Linked DNA regions of Marichromatium purpuratum 984. The protein of the gene in region 1 interacts with the protein of each later gene in a pairwise test. Links are inferred from orthologs where the notes say so. Each region holds a gene or a part of one and is shown in the gene's direction. Other genes may lie near its edges.

What was found.
Region 2: the proteins of dprA (region 1) and recA interact in binary tests that used the Bacillus subtilis proteins (3 or more experiments, as listed by UniProt). The link is inferred for Marichromatium purpuratum 984 from one-to-one orthologs.

Annotation. Positions count from the first base shown.
Region 1 is NZ_CP007031.1:907,272-916,016, forward strand. Bases 2,869-5,667 are described here. They hold dprA (DNA-processing protein DprA), read left to right. Parts: upstream 2,869-3,597; coding sequence 3,598-4,737; downstream 4,738-5,667. Other genes in these bases: MARPU_RS04170 (LysM peptidoglycan-binding domain-containing protein), read left to right, coding at 2,869-3,586; MARPU_RS04180 (DUF494 family protein), read left to right, coding at 4,832-5,320; topA (type I DNA topoisomerase), read left to right, coding at 5,587-5,667. In the rest of the region: 16S rRNA (cytosine(967)-C(5))-methyltransferase RsmB, read right to left, coding at 1-729; fmt (methionyl-tRNA formyltransferase), read right to left, coding at 722-1,660; def (peptide deformylase), read right to left, coding at 1,717-2,253; more of MARPU_RS04170, read left to right, coding at 2,375-2,868; more of topA, read left to right, coding at 5,668-7,890; MARPU_RS04190 (L-threonylcarbamoyladenylate synthase), read left to right, coding at 7,887-8,465; MARPU_RS04195 (SAM-dependent methyltransferase), read left to right, coding at 8,547-8,745. UniProt on the Bacillus subtilis protein: Protein that helps load RecA onto ssDNA during transformation. Binds cooperatively to circular ssDNA, is able to bridge different segments of DNA. Favors the loading of RecA onto SsbA- or SsbB-coated ssDNA and formation of RecA-DNA filaments.
Region 2 is NZ_CP007031.1:3,335,051-3,343,889, reverse strand. The notes cover bases 3,267-6,159. They hold recA (recombinase RecA), read left to right. Parts: upstream 3,267-4,142; coding sequence 4,143-5,177; downstream 5,178-6,159. Other genes in these bases: alaS (alanine--tRNA ligase), read left to right, coding at 5,696-6,159; MARPU_RS14465 (regulatory protein RecX), read left to right, coding at 5,174-5,659; thpR (RNA 2',3'-cyclic phosphodiesterase), read left to right, coding at 3,485-4,027; pncC (nicotinamide-nucleotide amidase), read left to right, coding at 3,267-3,492. Outside these bases: bifunctional 2-polyprenyl-6-hydroxyphenol methylase/3-demethylubiquinol 3-O-methyltransferase UbiG, read left to right, coding at 52-798; MARPU_RS14495 (hypothetical protein), read left to right, coding at 906-1,097; MARPU_RS14490 (2Fe-2S iron-sulfur cluster-binding protein), read right to left, coding at 1,100-2,560; MARPU_RS14485 (cupin domain-containing protein), read right to left, coding at 2,588-2,866; more of pncC, read left to right, coding at 2,983-3,266; more of alaS, read left to right, coding at 6,160-8,305; MARPU_RS14455 (aspartate kinase), read left to right, coding at 8,427-8,839. UniProt on the Bacillus subtilis protein: Multifunctional protein involved in homologous recombination, DNA repair and competence.

The DNA of each region.
Region 1 (8,745 bases):
GTCCTGTACCGACACCCGTCCCTCGACGAAGCCCGGCAGGCGTTCGGTCGGGCGTGCGTGAGCGAGGGTCAGCCCGTGCGGGCAGCCGGCGGCGGGTGCGGCATCGATCCCTTCGGCGGCGAGTTCGGCGAGATAGTCGGCGCGGGTGCCGCGCAGCGGATTGACCCGCAGGGTCATCGGCGCGCGGGTGTCGCTGGCGGCGATGATCCGCTCCCAGTCGTCGGGCCAGTCGCGGCGCAGCTGCTCGCGCAGCCACTCGGGCACCGGCCAGCGTACCCGGGGGTTGTGCTCGATCGCCGCGAGCAGGGTCTCGCGCTCGCGCAGGAAGCGGCGCAGCAGGGCGTTGACCAGCCCGGCCTTGCCCGGTCGCGAGAGTTGGCGGGTGGCCTCGACCGTGGCCGCGACCGCGGCGTGCGGTGGGGTCTTCATCGCGGTGAGCTGATAGAGCCCGATCAGGATCAGCGCCTGGAGTTCGGCCTCGCGCTTGGGCAGCGGACGATGCAGCAGCTGTCCGGCGAGTGCCTCGAGCCGTGGCAGGGTGCGCAGTGCGCCATAGGTCATCTCCTGGACCAGGGCGCGATCGGCGGCCTGGGCCGGCAGGCGTAGCCGTTGCAGCACCCGGGTGAGCGACTGACCGCGATCACGGACCTGGTGCAGCGCGCGCGCGGCGGTGGCGCGTGCAGCGGCGCCGCTGCCGTCGGGGCGGGGGGCGGGGCGGGGATCAGCCAAGCAGGACACCCTCGAGATTGCGGGCGTTGATGAAGGCGGCGGCCTCCATCGGGCGCTTGCCGGAGGGCTGGAGGCGGGTGATGCAGAGCAGGCCCTCGCCGGTGGCGACCCGGATGCCGTGCTTGTCGGCGCCGACGACGCGACCGGGTTCGGCCGTGGTGGCCTCATCCAGCGCGCGGGCGCCCCAGACCCTGAGCTGCTCGTCGTCGAGCCGGGTATGGGCGACCGGCCAGGGGTCGAAGGCGCGCACCTGGCGCTCGATCGCCACGGCCGGGGCGCTCCAGTCGATCAGCGCCTCGTCCTTGGTGAGCTTGTGGGCATAGGTCGCCGCCTCGTCGTCCTGCGCCTCTGCGGGACGCGTGCCATCGGCGATCCCGGGCAGGGCCTCGACCAGGGCGCGCGCGCCGAGTTCGGCGAGCCGGTCGTGAAGACTGCCGCCGGTCTCGTCGGCGGCGAGCGGGGTGTCGAGGCGGTGATAGACCGGACCGGTGTCGAGTCCGGCCTCCATCTGCATGATGCAGACCCCACTGGTGGGGTCGCCGGCGAGCACCGCGCGCTGGATCGGCGCCGCGCCGCGCCAGCGCGGCAGCAGCGAGGCGTGGACGTTGACGCAGCCCAGGCGCGGCGCGTCGAGCACCGTCTGGGGCAACAACAGGCCGTAGGCGACCACGACCATCAGGTCGGCCTCGAGCGCGGCCAGTTCGGCCACCGCTTCGGGATCGCGCTTGAGGCTCTGGGGCTGATGGACGGGGATCGCGTGTTCGAGCGCGAGCTGCTTGACCGGGCTGGCCTGGAGTTTGCGGCCGCGTCCGGCGGGACGATCGGGTTGGGTGTAGACGCCGACCACCTGGTGGCCTGCGGCGATCAGCGCGGCGAGGCTCGGGCAGGCGAAATCGGGCGTCCCGGCGAAGATGATTCGCAGTGCACGCATGGGAGAGTCGGTCTGGGTCTGGGTTGATGTCGAGGTGACAGCGGGAGACGGTGGCATCAGATCGCGGTCCGGTGCGCCGTGTCGACGACACCGTGATGACGCTTGCTGACTTTCTCGAGCTTGCGGCGGATACGCTGGCGCTTGAGCGAGGAGATGTGGTCGACGAACAGCTTGCCGTTGAGGTGGTCGAGTTCGTGCTGGATGCACACCGCCAGCAGACCGTCGGTCTCGAGGGTGAAGGGCTTGCCGTCGCGGTCGAGCGCCTTGACCTGTACCCGTTCGGCACGGGTGACCGATTCGTAGAATCCGGGGACCGACAGACAGCCTTCTTCCATCTGCTCTTCGCCCTCGCGCTCGAGGATCTCCGGGTTGATCAGACACAGCGGCTGGTCATGATCCTCGGAGATGTCGATCACCACGATGCGCTTGTGAACATTGACCTGGGTCGCGGCGAGTCCGATTCCCGGGGCAGCGTACATGGTCTCGAGCATGTCGTCGATCAGCCGACGCACGGCATCGTCGACCTGGTCGACCGGTTTTGCCGCCTTGCGCAGCCGGGGATCGGGAAAGGTGAGGATTTCGAGCATGGCCATGGTTCGTTGAGTGTCGGGTCCGCGAGTGGAAGGGGGCGCCTGGACTGCGCTACTATCGGAATCAATACTATACCCCGTATTGGGGGCGGGTGAATCCCGTTTCGACCGTCACGGAGGGTCCATGCGCGCTCCCTGCTCGCTTCGTGTGCTGGCACCGCTGCTGCTCGTGCTCCTTGTCCCTGCGCCGACACGCGCCGAGGTGGCTCTCGCCCCAGATGCCCCCGGTCGCTACGTAGTGCGCTCGGGCGACACCCTGTGGGGTATCGCCGGGCGCTTCCTTCGCGACCCCTGGCGCTGGCATGCGCTGTGGCGCGCCAACCCCGGGATCGCCAATCCCGACCTGATCTACCCCGGCGACCTGCTCGAACTCGTCGAGGTCGACGGCGAGCCGCAGTTGCAGCTGACCCGCGGTGGCGGCGACCGGACCCTCGGCTACCGGGACGGGATGCGCGTGGTCAAGCGCTCGCCCCAGGCCCGCGTGACCTCGCTCGAGGATGCGGTGCCGGTGATCCCGGTCGCCTCGATCGCACCCTTCCTCACCCAGCCGCTGGTGGCCGACTCCGATCAGGTCGAGCGCGCGGCCTATGTGGTCGGTTTCCCCGACGAGCACCTCGTCGTCGGCACTTTCGACTCGATCTACGTGCGTCGGCTCGCGCGGGCCGACTCCGCGCGCTACCAGGTGGTGCGTCCGGGTAAGGCGCTGCGTGACCCTGACACCAATGAACTGCTCGGCTACGAGGTCGAGTTCGTCGCCACCGCCGCGCTCGAGCGTGTCGGCGATCCGGCCAAACTGCGCATCGCCCGCGCCGAGCGCGAGGTCGGCATCGGCGACCGGGTGATCCCGGCCGAGCAGGAGCGCTCGCTCGAGAATTTCTACCCCGAGCCGGGTCCCGCCGGGGTCCGTGGTCGCATCCTCTCGGTGCTCAAGGGGGTGTCGCAGATCGGTCAGTTCGATGTCGTGATCCTGAACAAGGGGGAGCGTGACGGTATCAAGGCCGGTCATGTGCTCGAGGTCTTCATCGGCGGCGAGACTGCGCCCGACCAAGTGCGTCGGGGTGGCTTCGATTGGAACTGGCGCGATGACTCGCCGCTCGACAGCGAGTTCTGGTTCGGCGATTTCTCCTTCGAGGGGTGGCGCGCCGATCCGCCCGGAGAGGACGGCATGCCGCTGCACGCCGACATGCGTCGTGACCGCGACACCTATCTCCGACCCTATGAACGGGCTGGCGTGGTGATGGTATTCCGCGTCTTCGATAGGGTTAGCTTTGCGCTGGTACTCGAGGCCTACCGCGCCATGGCGGTCGGTGACCGGGTCGCCCCGCCGCCGGCCTGAACGGGGTCGCGGTGACGCACGAGGCGCTCGAGTCCTGGCTGACCCTGGTCAATGCCCCGGGGATCGGTCCACGGACTGCCGCCCAGTTGCTCGAACGCTACGGCGATCCTGCGGCGATCCTCGCCCAGCCCGCGCGCCAACTCACCGCCGCCGGACTGCGCCCGGAGACGGTCGTGGCGCTCGCCAATCCGGCGCGCGAGCCGATCGAGCGGGTGCTGCGCTGGGCCGAGCAGCCGGGGGCCTGGGTGCTCACCGGCAATGATCCGCGCTACCCGCCGCGCCTCGCCCAGCTCGACGACGCCCCGCCGCTGCTCTATGTGCGTGGCGATCCGGCGCTGCTCGCCGAACCCCAGATCGCCATCGTCGGCAGTCGCAACCCGACCCCGGGCGGCGCCGAACTCACCCATGCCTTCGCTCGCGAGCTGGCCGGATACGGGCTGGTGGTGACCAGTGGGTTGGCCTCCGGGGTCGATGCCGCCGCCCATCTCGGCGCGCTCGAGCGCGGGCGCACCATCGCGGTGCTCGGCACCGGCCCCGATCGGGTCTATCCGGCCGCGCATCGCGAGCTGGCCCATCGCATCGCCGACAACGGCGCCCTGGTCAGCGAGTTCCCGCCCGGGGTCGAGCCGCTGGCGCGCAACTTCCCCAGACGCAACCGTCTGATCAGTGGTCTGTCGCTGGGCGTACTGGTCACCGAAGCGGCGCTCAAGAGCGGCTCCTTGATCACCGCGCGACTCGCTCTCGAGCAGGGGCGAGAGGTGTTCGCGGTGCCCGGTTCGGTGCGCAATCCGTTGGCGCGCGGCTGTCACGCACTGATCCGCGATGGCGCGCGATTGCTCGAGGATGCGCGCGAGGTGCTCGCCGAGCTTGCGCCGCAATTGCGCGCCTTGCTCGAACAACCGCGCGAGGCATCGACCTCGCCCGACTTGCTGCCGCCGGGGCTCGATGACACCGCAGCGCGGGTGCTCGAGGCGATGGGGCGCGACCCGGTCGCCCCCGACGAGCTGAGTGCCCGCACCGGGTTGGCGGCGCAGCAGATCCTCTCGACCTTGTTGGTCCTGGAACTGGACGCTCATGTATCATCGCTGCCGGGTGGTCGCTATTGTCGTCGCGACGGCGCCGCGCGCGGTGACGCGCCGCCGTCGGTGTAAGCGACGCGTCGCGAGGCCAGTGACGATCCCCTGGGCGCATCCTGGCGCCGCTTTCCGCCAGTCGCCCGGCTGGCGCCGCCCACGAGGTTGGCTGATGTTCGAAAACATGGTCGATGTTCTGATCTATCTCTACGAGAATTATATGGACGGTGGGGAGCGCGCCCCCATCGACCCGCATGTGCTTGAGGATGAACTCTCCGAGGCGGGCTTCAACAGCGACGAGATCGAGCAGGCGCTGCGCTGGCTCGACGAGTTGGCCGACGAGGTCGAGGCCCCGCAGTATGTCCCGCAGGATCTGGGGTACGCCGCCGATTCGCTTCGTGTCTATGCCGAGCGGGAGTGTGCCAAGCTCAGTGCCGAGGCACGTGGTTTCCTGCTGGCGCTGGAGCAGAACGGAATCCTCGATCCGCTCGGCCGGGAGCTGGTGATCGACCGGTTGTTGGCGACTCATCTGTCGCAGGTGACGGCCGATGAGGTCAAGTGGGTCGTCTTGCTGGTCTTGCTGAACCGACCCGGTCAGGAGGACGCCTTCAGTCAGATGGAGGAGATGGTCTACGACGGGGGGCAGGCCTACCTGCACTGAGACGCGCCGCGCACCGGGGCGGGCCCGGTGCCGATCGGTGCGTGCGCTCTGGCCCCTTGTGGGGACTCCGAGCGCACCGCTAAACTGCCCGCATTCCGCGCCGGACCTGGTCCCTGCGTCGGTGGATCTCCGCGCCGCCCGTGTCCGTTTGCGCCGTCCCGTCGTGCTCTCGCGTGGCGGTGCCGGCGTCACGTCCACCGCCTTGACCCAATGACCGCTGTCCCGGCAGGCTTCAGTCACACCCACATGGCCGACCAAGACCACAGATGAATCTCGTTATCGTCGAATCACCTGCGAAGGCAAAGACCATCAAGAAATACCTCGGCCCGGACTTCGACGTGGTCGCCTCCTACGGCCATGTCCGCGATCTGGTGCCCAAGGAGGGGGCGGTCGATCCCGAGCACGGCTTCGCGATGAAGTACCAGGTGATCGAGCGCAACGAGAAACACGTCCAGACCATCGCCAAGAAGCTCAAGGGGGCCGAGGCGCTGTATCTGGCCACTGACCCCGATCGCGAGGGCGAGGCGATCTCCTGGCATCTCTTTGAACTGCTCAAGGGGCGTCGCCAGCTCGGCGAACGGGCGGTGCACCGGGTGGTGTTCAACGAGATCACCAAGCGCGCGGTGCAGGAGGCGGTGGCCAATCCGCGCGAACTCTCGCTCGACATGGTCAATGCGCAGCAGGCCCGGCGTGCGCTCGATTATCTGGTCGGCTTCAATCTGTCCCCCTTGCTGTGGAAGAAGATCCGTCGGGGTCTCTCAGCGGGACGGGTGCAGAGCCCGGCGCTGCGCCTGATCTGCGAGCGTGAGGCCGAGATCGAGCGCTTCGAGCGCCAGGAGTACTGGAGCATCGAGGCCGACGCCGACAAGGACGCCAAGCGCTTTGTCGCCAAGCTGATCCAGCTCGAAGGGGCCAAACTCGAACAGTTCTCGATCACCGACGGCGAGCGCGCCGAGGCGGTACGCCAGCAGCTCGAGCAGGCCGCCGCCGGCACCCTGGTGGTCGAGTCGGTCAAGCGCAAGCAGCGCAAGCGTCACCCGGCGCCGCCCTTCACCACATCCACCCTGCAGCAGGAGGCCGCGCGCAAGCTCGGCTTCACCGCCCAGCGCACCATGCGCGTGGCTCAGCAGCTCTACGAGGGTGTCGACGTCGGCGCCGGTGCCGTCGGTCTGATTACCTACATGCGTACCGACTCGGTCAACCTCGCCCAGGAGGCGCTCGAGGAGATCCGTCAGTGCGTCGCCGATCGCTATGGCGCCGATCACCTGCCGCCGCAGCCGCGCTTTTTCAAGACCAAGTCGAAGAACGCCCAGGAGGCCCACGAGGCGGTGCGCCCGACCTCGGTGCTGCGCGACCCGGCCTCGCTCAAGGCGCACCTCAACCAAGAACAACAGCGTCTCTACGAACTGATCTGGAAGCGCACCCTGGCCTGCCAGATGGCCCATGCGCTGATCAACCAGGTGGCGGTCGATCTCAGCGCCGGGGACGGCAACCTGTTCCGCGCCACCGGCTCGATGGTGGCCGAGCCGGGCTTCATGCGGGTCTATCTCGAAGGGCGCGACGACGCCAAGGGCGGCGACGACGACGAGGAACGAATGCTCCCGGAGATGCAGGAGGGCGACCGGGTGAACCTGCTCGCGATCCGTCCCGAACAGCACTTCACCGAGCCGCCGCCGCGCTACACCGAGGCCTCGCTGGTCAAGGCGCTGGAGGAGTTCGGCATCGGTCGTCCCTCGACCTATGCCACCATCATCTCCACCCTGCAGGATCGTGAGTACGTGGTGCTCGACAAGAAGCGCTTCCTGCCGACCGACGTCGGTCGGGTGGTCAACCGCTTCCTCACCGAGTACTTCACCTCCTATGTCGACTACGACTTCACCGCCCGGCTCGAGGATGACCTCGACGCCATCTCGCGCGGCGAGGTCGATTGGATTCCGCTGCTCGAACGTTTCTGGCAGCCCTTCAAGGAGCAGGTCGATCACACCCAGGCCAACGTCAAGCGCAGCGACGTCACTCAGGAGCGCATCGACGAGGTCTGTCCCAAGTGCGGTGGTCAGCTCTCGATCCGGCTCGGGCGCAATGGCCGTTTCATCGGCTGTACCAACTACCCGGACTGCGACTATACCCGCGACCTCAATCCCGACCAGAGCGAGACCGAGGCCCCCGAGGTGGTCGAGGGGCGCAGTTGTCCCGAGTGCGGCTCGCCGCTGGAGATCAAGCGTGGGCGCTACGGTAAGTTCATCGGCTGCAGCGCCTATCCCAAGTGCCGTCATATCGAGCCGCTGGAGAAGCCCGAGGATACCGGCGTGCCCTGTCCCAAGTGCGGCAAGGGGACTCTGCAGAAGAAGAAATCGCGCCGTGGCAAGATCTTCTACTCCTGCTCGACCTATCCCAAGTGCGACTATGCGGTCTGGGACCAGCCGCTCGACGAGCCCTGTCCGCGCTGTGGCTGGCCGATACTCACCCTCAAGGTGACCAAGACCAAGGGCGCCTCCAAGGTCTGTCCGCAGAAAGAGTGCGGCTATCGTGCCCCGGTCGAGCAGTCCGGCGGCGGGGACGAGGGCGGGTGAGCGCGGCGCTTGTCCCTGCCCAGCGTCATCGGGTGCGGCTCGCTGCCGCCTGGCTGCGTGCCGGGGCGGTGGTGGGCTATCCCACCGAGGCCGTCTACGGGCTCGGCTGCGATCCGCGCGACCGCGGGGCGGTCTCTCGCATCCTCGAGATCAAGCAGCGTGACCCGGCCAAGGGGCTGATCCTGATCGCCGCCGACTACGCCCAGCTCGCGCCCTATGTCGAGTCGCTCGAGGCCACGCGCATGGCTAAGGTCCGGGCGAGCTGGCCCGGGCCCAACACCTGGTTGCTGCCGGCGCGCCCGAGCACCCCCGACTGGCTCACCGGTCGCTTCTCCACCCTGGCGGTGCGGGTCACCGCCCATCCGCTGGCCGCGGCGCTGTGTCGTGCCTATGGTGGCGCCATCGTCTCGACCAGCGCCAATCGTGCCGACCGACCGCCGGCCCGAACCGCACGCTCGCTGCGCCTGGCGCTCGCCGGCGACGGCCCCGACCACCTCCTCCATGGCGCCTGTGGTGGCGCTGATCGTCCATCGGTGATTCGCGATGCCGCCAGCGGTCGCGTCCTGCGCGGTTGATCCGCCGACAGGGCTTGTTGTTCGGCGCTCACGCCGATATCTCACCGAGATGGTCGGAAGACTTCGGGTGGGGAGGCGTGGATGTTCAGTGCCACAGCGACGGCGATTCGTTGGGTCGAGCAGGGGCTGGTGCCGGATGGGGTGACGCGCGGCGGTATTCGCGCGCTGCTGCGTCAGCGCCTGGCGAGCCTGCCGTGGGATGATTGCGAGGCGGCCCTGGCGCAACAGCGGGCGCTGATCGCGAGGATGGATGACTCGGCCATCGCCGAGGTGCCGCAAC
Region 2 (8,839 bases), 2.4 Mb from region 1 along the record:
ATGATCGACTCCATTGGATGTCAATTAACCGGTATTCCAGGGAGTTCGTCGATGCCTACCGCCCATCTCACCGCTCCGAGCGTCGATCCCGAGGAGGTCGCCTATTACGAGCGGCTGGCGCATCGCTGGTGGGATGCCGAGGGCCCCTTCTGGCCGTTGCACCGGCTCAATGCCTTCCGGGTCGGCTATCTCCGTGAGCGCCTGGCTGCGGTGTTCGGGCGTGATGCGCGGGACACGCGTCCGTTCGCCGGGCTGCGGGTGCTCGATATCGGTTGTGGCGGCGGTATCCTCAGCGAATCCATGGTGGCGCTCGGCGCCGAGGTCACCGGGATCGACATCACCGAGAAGACCCTGAGGGTCGCGCGCATGCATGCCGAGGCGGGCGGACTCGCCGTCGACTATCGGCTGGCGAGTGCCGCCGAGATGCGCGAGGCCGGCGCGACCTTCGACGTGGTCCTCAACATGGAGGTGCTCGAGCACGTCGAGCACCTCCCCGACTTCCTCGCCGACAGTGCCGAGCTGGTGCGCCCCGGCGGGGTGATGCTGGTCTCGACCATCAATCGCACCCCGATCGCCTGGCTGATGGCGATCATCGGCGCCGAGTACGTGTTGCGCTGGCTGCCGCGCGGTACCCACCGCTATCGCAAGCTGGTGCGTCCCGACGAGGTGCGCGGCGGACTCGGCGAGGGCTTCGACCTGCTGCACCGGACCGGTGTGCGGGTCAACCCCTTCAATCGCGCCTTCTCCTTCACCGGCTGGATGGGCGTCAACTACATGATGCTGTTTCAGCGCGGCTGAGCCGGTTTTCGGCTCGGTCCACTGCGATGACGCAACCCGGATTTCCGGGTTGCGCATGGGGCGAGGGAGATCGCCCCGGATACCGAACGATCGCAACGAGGGATGTCATGAGCGAAAACAAGCGGGAATTCGATCGATGGGTCGCGGCGATCAGCCGCGGTGGTCTCGGTCATGTCTATGTCCGTCTCTATCAGGACGCCCCGACTTGGGTGCGTGACATGGCGGTCAATCGCTACGGCAAGGGCACGGTATTTCTGCCGGCACAGCGATCGTGCGCGCGTGCGTCGGTCGCGGCCTGAACTCAGTCGGCGCGCAGCGCCTCGATGCGGATCCGCTCGGCGCTCACGCCGCCCGCCCTCAGGGCCTGCTCCAGGGTGCTGACGGTGATCTTCGGCCCCGCGAGATAGAGGCTCTGGTGCTGGTGAGGCGGGTGTTCGTCGAGGATGCGCGTGGCAAGCCGGTCAGCGGGCGTGGCCTCGAGCAGCGTGTAGGTGAAGTCGTCCAGGGCGTCGCCGAGCGCACGCGCCCAGTGCGCCAGGTGATGCCCCTCGGGGGCGCCGGTCTCCCAGTAGAGGTGATAGCGGGGGATGGCGTCGATCGCGACTGCCTGCTCGATCAGGCTGCGGATCGGGGCGATGCCGTCGCCGCAGGCGACGAAGAGCGCCTCGTCGGTCGCTGATTCGTCGAGCACGAAGTCGCCGTAGGGTCCTTCCAGGTCGAGCCGTTGCCCCGGTCCCAGCCGATCGTCGAAGAGCGCGCGAGCGAGGGCCTCATCAGCGGCGCGGATCAGGAAGCGCAGGTTGCGTCCGTCGCAGGGACAGCTGGCGATCGGCAGCTCGCTCGACGGCTCGTCCGGGGGGGCGAGCCGCGCGCGCTGCCCGGCCATGAAGCGCAACAGCTGGTTGCGCGGTGTCTGGATCTGGAGCGCGCGCAGCGTCGGGCCGAGCGTCTCGACACGGCGCACGCTGACGCGGATGCGCTGCAGCGGCAGCTCGGCGCTCGAACGCGCCTCGCCGACCTCCAGGGTGAGGTCGGTAAGCGCGGTATGGGCGCAGGTGAGCAGATAGCCAAGTCGGCGCTCGCGCTCGCCGATCGAGTAGTCGTGGGGTCTGATCTGGCGGGTCTCGCCGCTGACCAGCCGCGCTTTGCAGCCGCCGCAGTTACCGCTGGCGCAGCCGTGTTCGAGATGGATGCCGGCGTGCACCGCGGCCTCGAGCAGTGACTCCTCTCCCTCCACCAGGAAACTGTGTCCACTGGGGATCAGCCGTACCCGGGCGGCCAGGGTGCGCGTCGGCGTCGGCCGCTCCTCGGGCGTCTCGTTGGCGGGTAGCGCGGTACGTGCCTCGGCGAGCCAGTGGCCGAGGGCCGCGAGTGCCGTGGGCAGCGTGGCGGGGTCGCTGGCGGAGAGCGCCGCGATCCGCTCGGCGACCTGCTCGATCAGTCCGCGCGCGGCCTCTCCGGCCTCGATCTCGCGCGCCAGTGCCGCGCTCAGGTCGTGGGCCCGTTCGAGCAGGATACGGGCGTCGGGCAGCGCTGCCGGTTCGGGTTTGAGCCGGGGGCGGGCGTTGTCGACGATCTCGCGCACCTGTTCGAGCGCGCCCTCGTGCTCGAGGCTCAGGCTAGGGTAGAGGCGCAGTAGATCGTGCGCGGCCACCTCACCCTCGAAGGTCGTCAGCTCGGCGCGGCGGATGCGTCGTTGCAGCTCGCTGCGGCTGACTCCGGCCAGCCGGGCGGCGCGCGAGAGCGTCAGGTAAGTCGTCACGGGCACGCCTCTAGATGACTCGGCGTTTCATGTGAGCAGGTAGTGCTTCTCCACCGGTTCGAGGATCTCCCAGGTGCAGTTGAGTCCGACGGGGAAGCGGATCAGGTCGCCGCGAGCGTACTCCCGTGGTGCGCCGCCCTCGGGGGTGACGCGGAAGCGTCCGCGCACGATGTAGCAGGTCTCCTCCTGGCGGTAGTGCCAGGGAAAGGTCGCCACCTCGCGGCGCCACACCGGCCAGTGCTCCACGCCCATGACCTCGAGCTTGGCGGGGGAGGGGCGTTCGTGATGGATCTCGGTGTCGTCCATTGGTTTGGGGTCCGTGCTGCGCGTGGTTTCGAGAGATAGAGTCTGAGGTCGCCGCCCGGTGCTTTCCAGCCCGACAAGGATTGCCCGACGAGTCGAGCTGGGCGACACTCCGTACCATGGATGATGTAAACGATTCTCCTGCCCTGGAGGTGCTCGCCCGTCGTCTGGGCGAGGCGTTGCGTGCGCGTGGCTGGCAGCTGGCGACGGCCGAGTCCTGTACCGGCGGCTGGGTGGCCAAGGTGATGACCGATGTCGCCGGCAGCAGCGCTTGGTTCGAGCGCGGCTTCATCACCTATTCCAATGACGCCAAGCGCGAGCTGCTCGGGGTCTCGGACGATGCGCTCGAGCGCTATGGCGCGGTGAGCGAGCGGGTGGTCGCCGAGATGGTGAGCGGCGCGCTTGCCCGCAGTCGCGCTGATGTCGCGGTGGCGGTCAGCGGCATCGCCGGCCCCGGTGGCGGCACGGTCGACAAGCCGGTCGGTACCGTGTGGTTCGCCTGGGGCTTTCCCGGCGAGGGCCCGACGGCGCGCTGTTTGTGCTTCGACGGCGATCGCGAGGCGGTGCGCGAGCAGGCGGTGCGCGCTGCGCTGCTGGGCCTGCTCGGCGGCCTCGGCGCCGATGGCTGAGCGCTGGTTCTTCGCGCTCTGGCCGCAGCCGGCGCTGCGTCGGGCGCTGCTCGGGCGCATGCCGGGCTGGTTGCCGCCGGGCGCTCGCTCGGCCCACGGCGAGGATCTGCACCTGACGCTGGTCTTTCTCGGTGCGTTGACGCCGCCGCAGCTCGATGCGGTGGGCGCGGCGGCGCAGCGGGTCGCCGCGCCGCCCTTCGAGCTGGTGCTCGATCGGCTGGGTTATTTCGCGCGTGCCGGCGCGGCCTGGTGCGCGCCACAGCGGGTGCCGGAGTCGCTGCTGGCGTTGCAGCTGGCGCTGGTCGAGGCGCAGCGCGTCTGTGGCTTGACCCAGGAGCTGCGGCCCTATCGGCCACACCTGACCCTGGCGCGGCGCAGCAGGGCGCCGAGCGCGTCGTTCGGGGCGCCGTTGCGCTGGCCGGTGCGTGAGTTCGTGCTCGCCCGCAGCGTCCCGGGGTGTGTGCCGCGCTATCGGGTCGAGCGGCGTTGGCCGCTGCGCCCCGGCTATGACGTGAGCATGCCGCCTATGCGATAATCAGCGATGATTCGCGCGGCCCGCTCGAAAGATCACGAGACACGAACCGACCGACACGCGATCGCCTCGGGCGACGCGCGGCGGACGGCTGCGCTCAAGAGTTGACGGAGATCCAATGGACGACAATCGCAAGAAGGCGTTGGCCGCCGCGCTGACCCAGATCGAGAAGCAGTTCGGCAAGGGTTCTGTGATGCGCATGGGCGATGCCGGCGCGGTGCGCAACATCGAGGCGATCTCCACCGGCTCGTTGGGGCTGGACATCGCCCTCGGTATCGGCGGCTTGCCCAAGGGGCGGGTGGTCGAGATCTACGGTCCCGAGTCCTCGGGCAAGACCACCCTCACCCTGCACGTGGTCGCCGAGGTGCAGAAGCTCGGCGGCACCGCGGCCTTCGTCGATGCCGAGCACGCGCTCGACCCGGTCTATGCCGAGAAGCTCGGGGTGCAGATGGAGGACCTGCTGGTGTCGCAACCCGACACCGGTGAGCAGGCGCTCGAGATCACCGACATGCTGGTGCGCTCGGGGGCGGTCGACGTGGTGATCGTCGACTCGGTCGCGGCGCTCACCCCCAAGGCCGAGATCGAGGGCGAGATGGGTGACTCGCACGTCGGCCTGCAGGCACGACTGATGTCGCAGGCGCTGCGCAAGCTCACCGGTAATATCAAGCGCTCCAACTGTCTGGTGGTCTTCATCAACCAGATCCGCATGAAGATCGGGGTGATGTTCGGCTCGCCCGAGACCACCACCGGCGGTAATGCGCTCAAGTTCTATTCCTCGGTGCGACTCGACATCCGCCGTATCGGCAGTCTCAAGAAGAGCGACGAGGTGGTCGGCAGCGAGACCAAGGTCAAGGTGGTCAAGAACAAGGTTGCGCCGCCGTTCAAGCAGGTCGAGTTCGACATTCTCTACGGCCAGGGGATCTCGCGCGAGGGCGAGATCATCAGCCTGGGCGTGGCCGAGGGCATCGTCGACAAATCCGGTGCCTGGTACAGTTACCAGGGCAACCGTATCGGCCAGGGTAAGGACAACGTCCGCGCCTTCCTCTGCGAGAACCCTGAGCTGGCTCAGGAGATCGAGGCGAAGATCCGCGCCAAGCTATTGCCCCAGCCGAGCGAGGCGACGGCCGAGGCCGTCGCCCCGGCGGAGGACTGATCCTGGACGATCGCCCCGCCAGCACCCTCCTTGATGCCGACCTGCTCGCCGAGATCGAGCGGTCGGCGCTGCGTCTGCTCGCCATGCGCGAGCACTCGCGTCTGGAACTCTCGCGCAAGCTCGGTGCGCGTGGTTTCGAGTCCGCCGCCGCTGCCGCCGTGCTCGACCGGCTCGAGGCCAGTGGCGTGCTCGACGAGGCGCGTCTGGTCGAGCGCTATGTGGCCGAACGCATGGAAAAGGGCTTCGGGCCGCTGCGCATCCAGGCCGAGTTGAACGACAAGGGTGTGGCCGATACCTTGATCGAACCCCAGTTACGGCAACTGCGCGAGGCGTGGCCGGAGCATCTCGCCGCGCTCCATGCGCGTCGCTTTGGTGATGCGCCGCCCGCCGATCGTGCCAGCTATGCCAAGCGCGCGCGCTTTCTGGCGCGGCGCGGTTTCCCCACGGACATGGTCCGGCGCCTGCTGCGCTGGAACGACTGACCGAACCGCCCGCGCGGTTCATTCGAGAACTCCCACATGACTACGAGTGCAGAGCTTCGAGCGAGCTTCCTTGATTATTTCGCGCAACGCCAGCATGAGCAGGTGTCTTCCAGCCCGCTGGTTCCCGCCAATGATCCGACCCTGCTGTTCACCAACGCCGGAATGGTCCAGTTCAAGGATGTCTTTCTCGGTCGCGAGCGTCGGGGCTATTCGCGGGCGGTCACCGCGCAGCGCTGTGTGCGTGCCGGTGGCAAGCACAACGACCTCGAGAACGTCGGCTACACCGCCCGGCATCACACCTTCTTCGAGATGCTCGGCAACTTCAGTTTCGGCGACTACTTCAAGCGCGAGGCGATCGGCTTCGCCTGGCAGTATCTGACCGGCGAGCTGGGTCTGCCCGCCGAGCGGCTCTGGGTGACCGTCTACGAGGACGACGACGAGGCCGCCGACATCTGGCTCAAGGAGATCGGGGTCTCGGCTGAGCGCTTCTCGCGCTGCGGTGCCAAGGACAACTTCTGGTCGATGGGCGACACCGGCCCCTGTGGTCCGTGCTCGGAGATCTTCTTCGATCACGGGCCCGAGATCGCCGGCGGTCCGCCCGGCTCGCCCGACGAGGACGGCGACCGCTACGTCGAGATCTGGAACCTGGTGTTCATGCAGTTCAACCGTGACGCCGAGGGCAACATGACCCCGTTGCCGCGTCCCTCGGTCGACACCGGCATGGGACTCGAGCGTCTGGCCGCGGTGCTCCAGGGCGTGCACAGCAACTACGACATCGACCTGTTCCGCAATCTCATCGCCGCCGCCGCCGAGGCGACCGGCTGCGAGGATCTCGGCGACAAGTCGCTGCGGGTGATCGCCGATCACATCCGCTCGAGCGCCTTCCTCATCGTCGACGGGGTCACCCCGGGCAACGAGGGGCGCGGCTATGTGCTGCGTCGGATCATGCGTCGCGCGATCCGTCACGGCTATCGTCTCGGCCAGTCGCAACCCTTCTTCCATCGTCTGGTGGCGGCGCTGGTCGCCGAGATGGGCGCGGCCTATCCCGAGCTGGTGGCAGCTCAGGCGCACGTCGAGCGGATCGTGCGGCTCGAGGAGGAGCGCTTCGCCGAGACCCTCGAGCACGGCATGCGTATCCTCGACGAGGCGATCGCCGGACTCGGGGACACGTGCACCATCCCCGGCGAGACGGTGTTCAAGCTTTATGACACCTACGGCTTCCCCACCGACCTGACCGCCGACATCGCCCGCGAGCGCGGGCTCGGCGTCGACCTCGAGGGCTTCGAGGCGGCGATGGCCGACCAGAAGGCGCGTGCCCGTGCGGCCAGTCAGTTCAGCGGTGGGCAGGACGTCGAGATCGATCTCCAGGGCGAGACCGAGTTCCGCGGCTACGAGCGCTGCGAGGACGAGGCCACGGTGGTCGCGCTCTATCGCGACGGCGAGTCCTGCGACTCGCTGGGTGGCGGCGAGCGCGGCATGGTGATCCTCGACCTCACACCTTTCTACGGTGAGTCCGGCGGTCAGGTCGGTGATCGTGGCTGGATCACCGGTAGCGGTGGGCGTTTCGAGGTCACCGATACTCAGAAGAAGGGCGGTGCCCTGGTCTGCCATATCGGTGAGCTGCGCGAGGGCGAGCTGTGCGTCGGTGACATGGTGTGCGCCGAGGTCGATGGCGAGCGGCGGCGTGCCATCGCGCTCAACCACTCGGCCACCCATCTGCTCCACGCGGCGCTGCGCCGGGTGCTCGGCGAGCACGTGCAGCAGAAGGGCTCGCTGGTCGGTCCCGAGCGGCTGCGTTTCGACTTCTCGCACTTCGAGCCGGTCTCGCGCGAGCAGTTGCGCGAGATCGAGCGTCTGGTCAATGGCGAGATCCGTGCCAACCACCTGGTCGAGACTCGCATCATGAGCCTGGAGGATGCCAAGGCCTCCGGGGCGATGGCGCTGTTCGGCGAGAAGTATGCCGATCAGGTACGAGTGCTGCGGATGGGCGAGTTCTCGGTCGAACTTTGCGGCGGGACCCATGTCAAGGCGGTCGGTGACATCGGTCTGATGAAGATCGTCTCCGAGGCCGGTATCGCCTCCGGGGTGCGTCGTATCGAGGCGGTGAGCGGGGCCGGGGCCCTCGACTGGATCGAGGCCGACGAGCAGCGGGTGTTGCGCATCGCCGGGCTGCTCAAGGGCGCCCGCGAGGACGTCGACGAGCGCGTCGAGCAGCTGCTCGAGCGTAGTCGTCGGTTGGAGAAGGAGCTTGAGCAGCTCAAGTCCAAGCTCGCTAGCGCCGCCGGTCAGGATCTTGCCGCCCAGGCCGAGGAGGTCGCCGGGGTGCGGGTGCTTGCCGCCGAACTCGAGGGCGCCGATCCCAAGGGGCTGCGCGAGACGGTCGACCAACTCAAGGACAAGCTCGGCTCGGCGGTGATCGTGCTCGCGACCGTCAGCGAGGGCAAGGTTGCGCTGGTCGCCGGCGTCACCAAGGATCTCACCGGCCAGTTCAAGGCCGGTGAGCTGATCCGCGAGGTCGCAGCCAAGGTCGGCGGCAAGGGCGGTGGTCGGCCCGACATGGCGCAGGCCGGGGGCAGCGAGCCCGATGCACTGCCCGCTGCGCTGGCGCTGGTGCGCGACTGGGTCGCGCAGCGCGGCGCCGCCTGATGCGGCAACCGGGTCGGGATCGCCGGCCCATCACCGGGGACCGTCGGGCGGCACAGCGCCGCCGACGGTCCCATCGTTTCAATCGGGGAGACCTGAAAGACGTGGCTGGCAGGAGTAGTCGATGGCGCTGATCGTCCAGAAATACGGCGGGACGTCGGTCGGGAGCGTGGAGCGTATCCAGGCAGTGGCCGAGCGGGTCAAGCGCTGGCACGACCAGGGCAATCAGGTGGTGGTGGTGGTCTCGGCGATGTCCGGCGAGACCGACCGTCTGGTGGGCCTGGCCAAACAGATCCAGGAGCGGCCCGAGCCGCGCGAACTCGATGTGCTGCTCTCCACCGGCGAGCAGGTCACCATCGCACTGTTGAGCATGGCGCTGGCCGCGCGTGGTTGTCCGGCGCGCTCCTATACCGGCGCCCAGGTGCACATCCTCACCGACAGCGTGCACAACAAGGCGCGTATCCGCGACATCGACGCGGCGCGTGTCGGGGCCGATCTGAAGGCGGGGCGCGTGGTGGTGGTCGCCGGGTTCCAGGG